Regions from separate parts of the Gilliamella sp. CG22 genome, predicted to be linked through region 2. Evidence: riboswitches for the same ligand, from Rfam matches in the RefSeq annotation. Region 2 holds a riboswitch; the other holds the start of a gene.
The links. A riboswitch is a leader RNA that binds a small molecule or an ion and turns the genes downstream of it on or off. The one in region 2 is predicted to bind thiamine pyrophosphate.
Positions count from the first base shown of each region.

Region 1 (5,737 bases), on a different contig from region 2:
AACAAATTATTATGTTGAAACAACATAGATACCGGGCGTTTTCCGGGAGTGACATTCGTCATATCTTGATCATCGAGTATTATTTTTCCTGAATCAGGTGAAATAAAACCGGCGATTAAACTCAATAATGAACTTTTACCCGCACCACTTGGCCCAACAATGACGACCCGTTCTTTTGCGGCAATACCAAAATTAAAAAACATTTTAAAATTATCATAATGATAATTAATATGATTGAGTGTGATCATCATCCACCAAAACCAATAAACTAAAAGAGATAATTAATAATATTGCTGCTGTGACACTACCATCTTGATAATGATAATGTGATAGCTGCTCATAGAGGTAATAAGGCAATGTGATGACTGACTGCCCACCAAATAGTGCGATAATGCCAAAATCCCCTAAAGATAAGATAGCCGAAAAAACAAAACTTTTTAACATTAATTTGTTTAACGCTTTATATTCAATCAAATAAAAATGGTTAACCCCGTCAATGCAAAGGGATTGGCTTAATAGCCAATAACGCTTAGTGACATCGAACATGGGGGTAGCCAGACTTTTAATGACAAAAGGTAATGCCATTAAAGCATTACACAATATTAATAAAATGCAGATAAACCAAGTATTACCTGCATACTGATAAAATAATATAAACAGTCCTGACGCTAAAATCATGCTGGGAATCGCTAAAATTAACGAACTGGCTAACATTAATCGATTACTCCAAGTTACCTTTTGATAAATGAGCAATCGACTATTTGTCCAAAGAATAAATAGTGCCATTAACAGGGTTACGATGGCTGACCCCAATGCAATGAAAAGTGAAAACAGTGTTGCATGTTGAAAGGTTGGCGTAAACAGTGACAAACGGAAAAAATAAACACCATCAATCACGATATTTATCAAAGGAAGTAAAATAAATAATCCCCCTATAATAATCACGATTGAACTTAGCAAGGCAGCCAAGCCAGAAACAGGAAAACGGTAGTTTTGCTTTATAAAGCGCATTGTGACTTGTTTATTATTATTAAACTTTTGCATTATTCCCATAAAACCTACACAACAAAGCAATTGCAATAAGGAAAGCAAAACCGCTTGAATAAAATCAAAATCACGAATGGATTGATAAATTGCTACTTCAATGGTGGTATATTTGGGGCCACCGCCTAAAGCCAACACAATCGCAAAACTTGAAAAACAGAGCATAAAAATCAGCGAAGCCATAGGCAATATTTGCCGACGAAGATGTGGCCATTCAACCAATCGAAAAAAAGTGTAACCAGAAAAATTCAATTGAGCGGCTAGCTGTTTCTGTTCAACAGGCACACTCATCAGCGTTCGGTAAAATAGACAACAAGCATAAGGAAAATTCAAAAATACGTGTGCTAATAAAATTCCTTGTAATCCATAAATTGACCATGAAAATGGCAAGCCAATATATCCCACAAAGATTGACAGTAATCCCTGCTGCCCATAAACGGATAAAAGCCCTGTCACAACAACTAGTGCAGGTAAAATAAACGTCACCGGCATTATTCGCAACAATAAACCTTTACCCCAAAACTCAACCATGGATAAAACTTTTGCCATTAATATAGCAAAGAAAATAGAAAGACATGTTGATAGTGTGGCTTGATAAACAGTTATCCACAAAATATGTAATAAATAGCTGTCAATATAACTGTCAATCTCACCTGAAGTTATTGCGTAATAACCAATGGATAATAATGCACTACCCAGTACAACCATTATGCTACTGGCGGCAAGAATACCCGGTATTAACGTTCTGAAATTCAACATGTTAATGTCTATTATTACTTACTGATCGCTGATTGCCACTCACGAATCCAAGCTTTTTGTCCTTTTTCAACTTGCTCAGATCCAAATTCTAACGCCTTAGTGACAGGCTTTATTTGCTGATAAGCCTCAGGTAATGTCGTTTGAATAATCGGGTACATCACATTCTTTTCAGCAATCTGACGTTGTACTTCAGGTCTGAGTAAATACTGTAAAAACTGACGTGCTAACTCAGGTTGCTGACTGTATTTGATTATACCTGCTACTTCAACCTGACGGTAATGTCCTTCATCAAAAATGGCTGCCTCATAGCGAGGATCATTTTTCATAATATGAGCAATCGGCGATGTACTGTAGCTTAAAACAAAATCAGCTTCGCCTTTCAAAAACATGCCATAAGATTCACTCCAGCCTTTGGTGACGGTTACCGTATTTTTAGCGATCTTTTTCCATACATTGGCAGCATCATCGCCATAGATATTTTTGATCCAAAACAGTAGACCTAGTCCTGGCGTACTGGTTCTTGGGTCTTGATAAATAATTCGCCAATTGGCTTTATTATCAACAAGTTGTTGCATACTATGGGGAGGATTTTTGATTTTATCTTTGTTATAAATAAAAGCAAAATAACCATAATCATAAGGAAGAAAATCATTATCCCACCAATCAGTGTTAAGATTATCAGGTTTAATGATTTGATGAGGAATAACAATATTGGCCAACTTAGCTTGCTGTAAAATGTTATTGTCTAAGCCTAAAATAACATCGGCATTGGTCTTTTTCCCTTCGAGCCGGATCCGATTTAAAATAGATACACCATCCCCTAACGAAATGATATCCAACTGACAATCACACTCCGCTTCAAAACCTTGCTTAATCGCCTCACCTGGGCCCCACTCAGACATAAAAGAATTGTAACTATAAACGGTTAAAGTTGGCTTAGCATTGGCGGTATCAATCAAGAAAAAAGCTGAAAAAACAAAAAACAAAAGAAGATTCTTACGAAACATTTTGCCTCCAAAATAGTAAATAAAAGACAAAAGGTTTGAGCAGACACAATAACTCAAATCCCTCCGCTGGCATGATCCAGTTCAGGTTCGACGGGTTATGTTAATCAACATTCTCAGCCATTTGGGCACCCCGTTGAGAACGATAAATAGTTTAGTGTTTACCTCATTAATTGTAAACAGTTGTAATTGCGATAGCATGAATAATAACAAGCAAGTTTAATCACTGTTAAGGTAAAAAGGTAACGAATTAATGCTCAAAAATTAGATAATTTTAAAACGATTTTAATTGTCTCTTATTATGATTATTACCTAAGTTTAATCACTGTTTAACGGATTGAGTATTCAAGAAATCCAAATAAAAATAAGTTATTAATTAAAAAAATAGTAGATGTTACTCAATTGCTTTGTATATAATAAAAACGTCAGTTATTTGATTTTTATTAAAGGATTAATTATGTCTCAATCTTTCAAGAGCCCTCGCTGGATGCGTGATTTAAATCGCTATCTAAATTCAAAACCTCAATTCGTTTTATCCGGAAACATTCATGATCGACAACAATCGAAAATTGATACTGAAACCATCATTTCCGAAACATTAGTCTTGTCGATTTATCGAATATTAAAAAATGCAAAATTTAATCACGTCTTATTGTGGAATTCAGCTTTTGGATTCGAAGAAATTCAAACACCAGACTTACCCGCAATTAAAAGCGATACGTTGTTTAAACGCCTAAGATTAAATGCTGTTCCCAAAAAAGATTCCGCAAAAATAAATCATTTAAGTAACACGTTAGATCAACTAGTCAGCTATGATCAACAGCCTGTTGCGTTGATAATTGATTATGAATCACATTTGTCTAAAAATCGTCATAATATGAGTTTTAGTGAGCATCAACTTTTTGCGCGTTCTTTAGCACTTTCGCAACTTGAATACCCAAAACCTAAAGGTTCAAACGATCGATTATTTATAAATACCATTATTTGGCTAGTTGAAAAAGAAAGTAATTTACCCGATTGGTTACTCATTAACAACCCTAAGATTCGTCATATTCCTGTGACAGCATCCAGTTAAGCAATCCGTAAAAATATAAATGATGAATAACTAGAGTAGCTCGTTTTTTAAAAGATCATCGCACAAAGCCGGTTTACTTAAGAGGTCATAATGAATTCAAAATATATTGATGTTGATTTAATATAGATAAATTAAAAACCAATAAGAGTTTTCGGGCTTTTTTTGAATTGTATATTTAACAAAATAATAGATGCCATTTGCTAACCCAAATCGGGCTAAAATGCGTGTTTTCTATCGACTGTATTAAAATTAGTCTTTATAAATAATCATTGTCATTCTACAATTCAATATAAATAAAAATGATAAAAATAACATCAACATTGAGTTGAATATAAGGAATACAAAATGGAGTTAGAGCGTCACTGTGGTCATTGCCAAACTGAACGATTCGATAATGAAATGCTAAGTAAGCAAATGATCGATGATAAAACATATCATTATGACCTATTATCCGTTTCATTCAAAAATTCTATTGATACAAAACCATTAAAAAAATTTCAATTGATTAGTGAAACTATGCCTATTAAAGAGCATAAATCTAAACTAGGGTTATGGCAATTATCTATACGCGCCAATAATGTTCGCTTACGTGCATCAAATTTACAAATCAAATTGGATGAAAACCGACTAAAAACACTTCAATTAGCCTGTTCTAAAAACCAATTAATGGCAATGTGGACTAAACGCTCATCTTTCTTTCCTGATGCCAATAATCTTGGATTATTATCATTAATGGAACATAACAATATTAGTGAAGATGATCTAATCATTTTACTCAGTGCACAAGAAGATCAATTTAAAACGGCAAATAACGTCATCAATGAATGTAAACAATTAGCCAATGATTATGATATTGATATATTAAGCAATGAAGAGTTAGCAAATTATTTTAAGCAACCTAGGTTAAGACTATATCAACTATTGGATGAGCGAATAGAAGGATTTGCCGAACTGGGTCATGAAGAGCTCGATCAGTGGACACAGCAGTATCGTTTTGAAAAACGTATACCATTTTGTCGGCTCTTGGTTTTATTGAGCATTCCTAATGAACATTGGATTAAACCGCCGTTAAAAAAATACTCATCTCGAATTATCGATTTCTTTCATAAAAAAGTATCAATGAGTATCTTGCAAGGCCCGTTAGTTAGGATGAACCTAGGTCGTTTTACACCACGTATTGATCTTAACTTATTAGGAACCGCATCTTTACCGTCAAATAAACTACTTGATCATATTCTTGCTCGACAACCTCGTCAGCAACAAATCGATATTAAAGCCGTATTCGAAACGAATGAACTTCTTGAAATTAAATTACGCAACTTATTTCGGACAACCACTATTTATCAACGGGATACGGGCATTGACAGTCTTTATATGGGCTTTCCTTTTTTAGTTTATCAAGAAACCAGTGGCAATCGGTTACCCAGAATAGCACCGTTATTACTTTGGCCCATAAAAATGAATGACGATATGGCATCAATGAAACGACTTACACTCGCCTTTGATCGTCAACGAGAAGAAATAAGAATTAATCCCGCACTTAAAGGGATTTTGGGCAAAACACTTTTTAATCAATGGAAACATGTTTTTGATGACTTATTATTACGTTCAACGTTAAATACCCTTGAGGTTATGAATGAATTAAAGTCGTTAGGACAAATTTTGTCGAGTCAAATCGATGATTTACCAACATCCTTTGAACCAGAAAAAGGTAAAATCTATTTTGCTTGTTCCGCTGTGTTATTTGATGCCAACTTTATAGGACAATCAATTGGTGAAGAACTTAGTCAATTAAAAAAACTCGACTACGACAACACAGCACTTGAAACCGCACTAAAACTGAAATCCCATTCTC
Region 1 covers NZ_JBIDFK010000010.1:14,777-20,513, forward strand. The annotation lists gene thiQ (thiamine ABC transporter ATP-binding protein) at 1-203, opposite strand, end outside; gene thiP (thiamine/thiamine pyrophosphate ABC transporter permease) at 226-1,803, opposite strand; gene thiB (thiamine ABC transporter substrate binding subunit) at 1,818-2,810, opposite strand; TPP riboswitch at 2,851-2,953, opposite strand; gene ACGH46_RS09035 (hypothetical protein) at 3,265-3,882, shown strand; gene ACGH46_RS09040 (AAA domain-containing protein) at 4,228-5,737, shown strand, end outside.
Region 1: linked by a shared signal. The riboswitch ahead of thiB (thiamine ABC transporter substrate binding subunit) and the one ahead of thiM (hydroxyethylthiazole kinase) in region 2 are both predicted to bind thiamine pyrophosphate.

Region 2 (5,737 bases):
TTTTAATAAAGAGTGTATCAATATCGACCATATCATTGCACCAGAAAACCTTATTACTAACCATATCAGTCATCTTGTTCAATATCCAGGCGCATTACAATTTGCCTCATTCAACGATACCCGTGTATGTCTAGTCGCTGTTATGGCATATTATGGTGGCGCGCTAGTTGGCAGTGAGCTATCAGAACTTAAAGAACATCTTCCGCATGTTGAAGCTAGAGTCGTTGCTATCTACCGTAAAAATCGCTTTATTCGTCCACTGGGTTCTACCTTAATTGAAGCTGGTGATATGGTGTATTTTATTACTCCGCCAACCAATATCAAAGCCGTGACCAGTGAGCTACAACGTTTAGAAAAACCTTATAAACGAATTATCATTAGTGGCGGTGGCGGCATTGCGCTTGCACTGGCTAAGCGTTTAGAAAATGATTATCAAGTCAAACTAATTGAACGCAATGCCGAACGAGCAGAACTCATTGCTGAACAGTTACTTAATACCACGGTATTACATGGCGAATCATCAGACCAAGAATTGCTATCCCAAGAACAGATTGAACTGACAGATCTTTTTATTGCGGTAACCGGCGATGATGAATCCAATATTATGTCATCGATGTTAGCGAAAAGAATGGGCGCTAAAAAAGTCATCGTCTTAATTCAAAAACAAGCTTATCTTGAACTCATTAATGACAGTGTGATTGATATTGCTATTTCACCCCAACACGCCACTATTTCTGAACTTTTAAGTCATGTCAGACAAACAGGCATCGTCAAAGTTGTATCACTACGACAAGGCGAATCTGAAATTGTGGAAATCGTTGCGCATGGTGATAAAGAAAATTCAAAACTGGTCGGAAAAAACATCAATGGATTAAAGCTACCGTCTGGGGCAACAATCGGCGCAGTTGTACGTGATGAAGATGTTATTATTATCAACACGGATTTAACGATTGAAGAGAATGATCACCTAATTATTTTCTTGCCGGATAGAAGAGCGATTACCGATATCGAAAAATTGTTACAATAACATTTAAATCAAAATTTTCTATTATACAAACTTGTTAAAAGCCAATAGGCAGTTCATAATATAAGCATAATTTTGACTCGGGGTGTTTTTTATTCATTAAAAAACTGAGAGTTTACCCGTTGAACCTGATCTGGATAACACCAGCGTAGGGAAGTCTAGCCATTCAACTTTACAATAGGCAAATTCTTCCCGATAAATCAAATAAGGAATGAACATGTCAGTAACCACATCGCTTCAAATCACTCAAGTTACACCTTTTATTAATCTTGTCAAAACGCAACGCCCATTAGTTCATTGTATAACAAATGATGTTGTACAAAATTTTACTGCTAATGTCCTACTTGCTATTGGTGCTTCACCAGCAATGATTATTGCTGAACAAGAAGTGGCTGAATTTGTTAAAATTGCTAATAGTTTACTGATTAACATCGGTACAATTAATCACAATACCGCCAAAAGTATGCTACTTGCAGCAAGCCAAGCTCAACAAAGCCAAACTCCATGGGTACTTGATCCTGTTGCCGTTGGTTCGGCACTTGCTTATCGTACCGAAATTGCGCATCAATTATTATCATTTAAACCCACCGTTATTCGTGGCAATGCTTCGGAAATCTTAGCGCTAAGCGGTCAATTTGCATCATCAAAAGGCCCGGACAGTCAAGACTCGACAAAATCCGCTTTACAATATGCAAAACAATTGGCACAAGACTACCAGACTATCATCGCCATGACTGGTGACATTGATTATATTACTGATGGTCATACGACTTACGCTATAGCAGGCGGTGATATTGCTTTAACCAAAATTACCGGAACAGGCTGTTCCTTATCTGCTATGGTTGCAGCGTTTATTGTAAATTCAACCGATCCACTTTTAGCCACAGCAGCCGCTTGCTTTATGATGAAAAAAGCTGGAGAAAAGGCAAATAAACAGCTTGGATTAGGCAGTTTTGCCGTATCGTTATTAGATCAATTATCACTATTTTATTCATCATACTAATAGGGACGTAGCATGCAGAAAAAGTTGGATCTTACTCTCTATTTAGTGCTCGATCCGACACTATGTGGAGGAATCAGTGGCATGGTCGACACCACCAAAATTGCCGTTGCCAACGGTGTAACCGCCGTACAATTACGATCAGAACAAGAATTGACAGGCAAAGATTGGTATAAAGCTGCTTTAGCCTTGAAAGAAGCACTCAGTCAGACATCGGTACCGCTATTGATTAATGATCATGTGGATATTGCTTTAGCTGTCGATGCAGATGGTGTGCATGTTGGTCAAAATGATTTGCCCGTTGATGTAGCTCGCCGATTGATCGGTAAAAATAAATGGTTAGGGCTATCTGTTTCGAATCAGCAACAACTTGAAACCGTGCCTTGGCAAAAGGTCGATTATATTGGAATTGGTCCTATCTATCCGACCTCGACCAAGAAAGATGCATCCTCGGCACTTGGTATTGAGCAGTTAACTCAATTAGTCAAAACCAAACATTGCCCTGCTGTTGCCATTGGTGGTATCGACGTAACAAAAGTTACAGAAATAATACAAACAGGAATTGAAGGCGTTGCAGTCGTATCGGCTATTTGTGGTCAATCCAATATTGAACAAGCAACCACCTTACTAATCAACAAAATAAATCAAGCTAGATAGGAAGCAACATCATGACAATTACAGCCCTAACTATTGCTGGTTCAGATCCCAGTGGGGGAGCTGGCATCCAAGCCGATCTCAAAACGTTTTCGGCACTTGGTGCGTATGGCATGTCTGTCATTACCGCGTTAACCGCACAAAGTACCCAAGGTGTTGATGCGGTATTGGCAATTCCTACCGAATTTATCGAAGCAGAATTTAACACCTTATATCAAGATATCCACATTGATAGTGTCAAAATTGGTATGCTAATGAATAAAGAAATTGTCACAACTGTCTATCAGTTATTAAAAAATCATCCTATACCATCGATTGTACTTGATACAGTTATGATCGCTAAAGGGGGGCATGCACTTTTAAAACCCGATGCCATTACCGCCATTCGAGAACAATTATTGCCATTAGCAACAATTATTACACCTAACTTACCCGAAGCCGCAGCGCTTTTAGATTGTGATGAAGCGAAAAATGAAGATGAGATGCTAAAACAAGGGCAAGATTTACTTAAACTAGGTTGTAAAGCGGTTCTAATGAAGGGCGGGCACTTAGCCAGTCAAGAAAGTCCCGATTATTTAATTACCTCAGACCAAACAATCCGGATGACATCGCAAAGAATTCAAACGAAAAATACGCACGGTACAGGTTGTACCTTATCAGCCGCTATTGCGGCTTTATTACCTAAAAACAGCTTAGAACACGCGGTTAAACAGGCGAAAGAATATCTTCACGGAGCCATACGCCATGCTGATGATTTAAATATTGGTAAAGGGATTGGACCAACACATCACTTTTATCGTTGGTGGTGATTCAAAAACACAATTGACGCATATTTGCGAACACTCTCTTCAAATTTTTCAAAATATGAGTGATTAAAAGAGGATGTAAAGTAGGTTTTGGACGTTTTAAACGTGTTAATGAAAACAGATAAATAAAAAAACTAACGTCCAAATTTGTTTGCTTTAATATAGGTTAATTAATATGAAATACCTACAAATTCATACCCAGCTTCATTGATAGCCGCTATAGCGGCTTCTTGTGAAATGGTCCCGCCTTCGATATCAACTTCATGTTTAGCCAAATCAATCGTTACTTTCGCTTTTGGATCAATATCGTTAATCGCTTTAGTAATCGTATTAACACAATGCTGACAACTCATATTATCGACAATTAATTTCATAGTTGACCTCTCTTTTCAATTAAATCTTATCAGAATTCGGATCGCCCAAATTAGCGTAGGCTTTATAATTGTGTTCGATCCATTGACCCGCATTATTACTCGTTTGATAATAATCAAGCCCAGTAATTTTCATCATACTTTGTGGGAAACAAAAAAGATTGCGTACAGTAAAAAAATGAAGCTAAATTTTTTGAAACGTCCACAATATTGTTTGCAAAAAGCATGCTTCAGTTACAAAGCCATAATGATATTATTTCTTTTATCATACACAATTTTTTATTCTGATAAAACTGGCTCTGACATATTATCATTTTGCGTATAAGGTATTGGCTTTGACATATCGAATTATTGCGTGAATGTTGCAAATATTTTTTTGTTCAACGTTGTCATCGCAATACTTTTTAAAACTAGAATTTGTCAGGCATCTCTTTTATCGTTTCGATTTACTCATCAACGTGATTCACTTTAGCTTCAAATAAACTGGAATTTATAGGACACAAATAAAAACATCTCAATCATCTTTTCATGTTCAACACTTGAAATCATTATCAGATAACAAACTGAACAATCTAGAATTAATAGCGTCATTTTTACAAATAGTGAATGGTTAACAATCTAAGTTTATCCATGGTTATCATAATTTGAAACGCCAAGATAGTTTTTTATTGAAAAACTTTATTCGTGGCTTTAAGTTATTTACTCTCTGAATTAACAACAAAAAATGCTATAAATCCAGAACTTCTTTGACACTATTGCTTGTTAAACGTTATACTAAAGGTGATATTTTGTACATCTGAATAGTTAAGCACTTTTTTTCAAAAGCAGTTTAAACATAGGGGGGTGTAATTTGGGTATCTTAAATAATATTTTTTCTAAAATCTTTCCAAGTGCTCAAGCGGCTGTCGGTAATGTCGCTGATGCCGTTAAAAATCAAGTCAACAACATTACCGGTCATGATAAAGATACCGCGTCAAATAATCAGAATCAAGACCAAAATCAAAATCAACAACATTCAGACAACCAAACGCCCATTTCGGACGTGGATGTTATGTCAATTCTTAATAATTTAGCGAGCAAATTTCCTGAAAAACTTAATTGGAAAACATCGATTGTTGATCTTTTAAAATTATTAGGAATAGACAATAGTCTAGATGCTCGTAAAAGATTGGCAAAAGAACTTAATTACACGGGTAGTACAGATGATACCGCTGCAATGAATACTTGGTTAATTAAAGAAGTATTTAAACGAATTGCCGAAAAAGGCGGTAATATTACCCATCTATTTTCTTAATCAAAGATTGTTACGTGATTTGTTATCCACCTGGTCTTCGGGTGGATTTTTTATATAGCATATTGTAATTCGTTCGACTCAATCAACGGCATTACGCTTTAAACGAGTGTAATCGATTCATTGCGGCTTCAAAGCTTTGTGATAATAAAATATCCGTGCAACGTGCAGATTCATCAATCGCTTTATCTATTAGTTCTTGCTCGGGCTTAGAAGGTTTATTTAACACAAAACCGACCACTTTATTTTTATCACCCGGATGCCCGATACCGATTCTTAATCGATAAAAATTTGGATTATTGCCTAATTTGCTAGCAATATCTTTTAAACCATTGTGACCACCATGACTTCCGCCAAATTTAAATTTCGCAATACCCGGATTTAAATCAAGTTCATCATGAGCAACTAAAATTTCTTCGGGTTTTATCTGATAAAATGAAGCCATCGCTTGAACAGCTTTACCACTTAAATTCATAAACGTGGTAGGCACTAATAAACGTATGTCATGTCCTGCGATATTGATACGTGAACTATAACCAAAAAATTTAGGATCATTTTTTAACGGTTGTTGATAACGTTGTGCAAGCAAAT
Region 2 covers NZ_JBIDFK010000001.1:56,427-62,163, reverse strand. The annotation lists gene trkA (Trk system potassium transporter TrkA) at 1-1,027, shown strand, start outside; TPP riboswitch at 1,096-1,196, shown strand; gene thiM (hydroxyethylthiazole kinase) at 1,242-2,027, shown strand; gene thiE (thiamine phosphate synthase) at 2,040-2,681, shown strand; gene thiD (bifunctional hydroxymethylpyrimidine kinase/phosphomethylpyrimidine kinase) at 2,690-3,487, shown strand; gene ACGH46_RS00260 (heavy-metal-associated domain-containing protein) at 3,655-3,858, opposite strand; gene ACGH46_RS00255 (DUF3597 domain-containing protein) at 4,706-5,149, shown strand; gene pth (aminoacyl-tRNA hydrolase) at 5,241-5,737, opposite strand, start outside.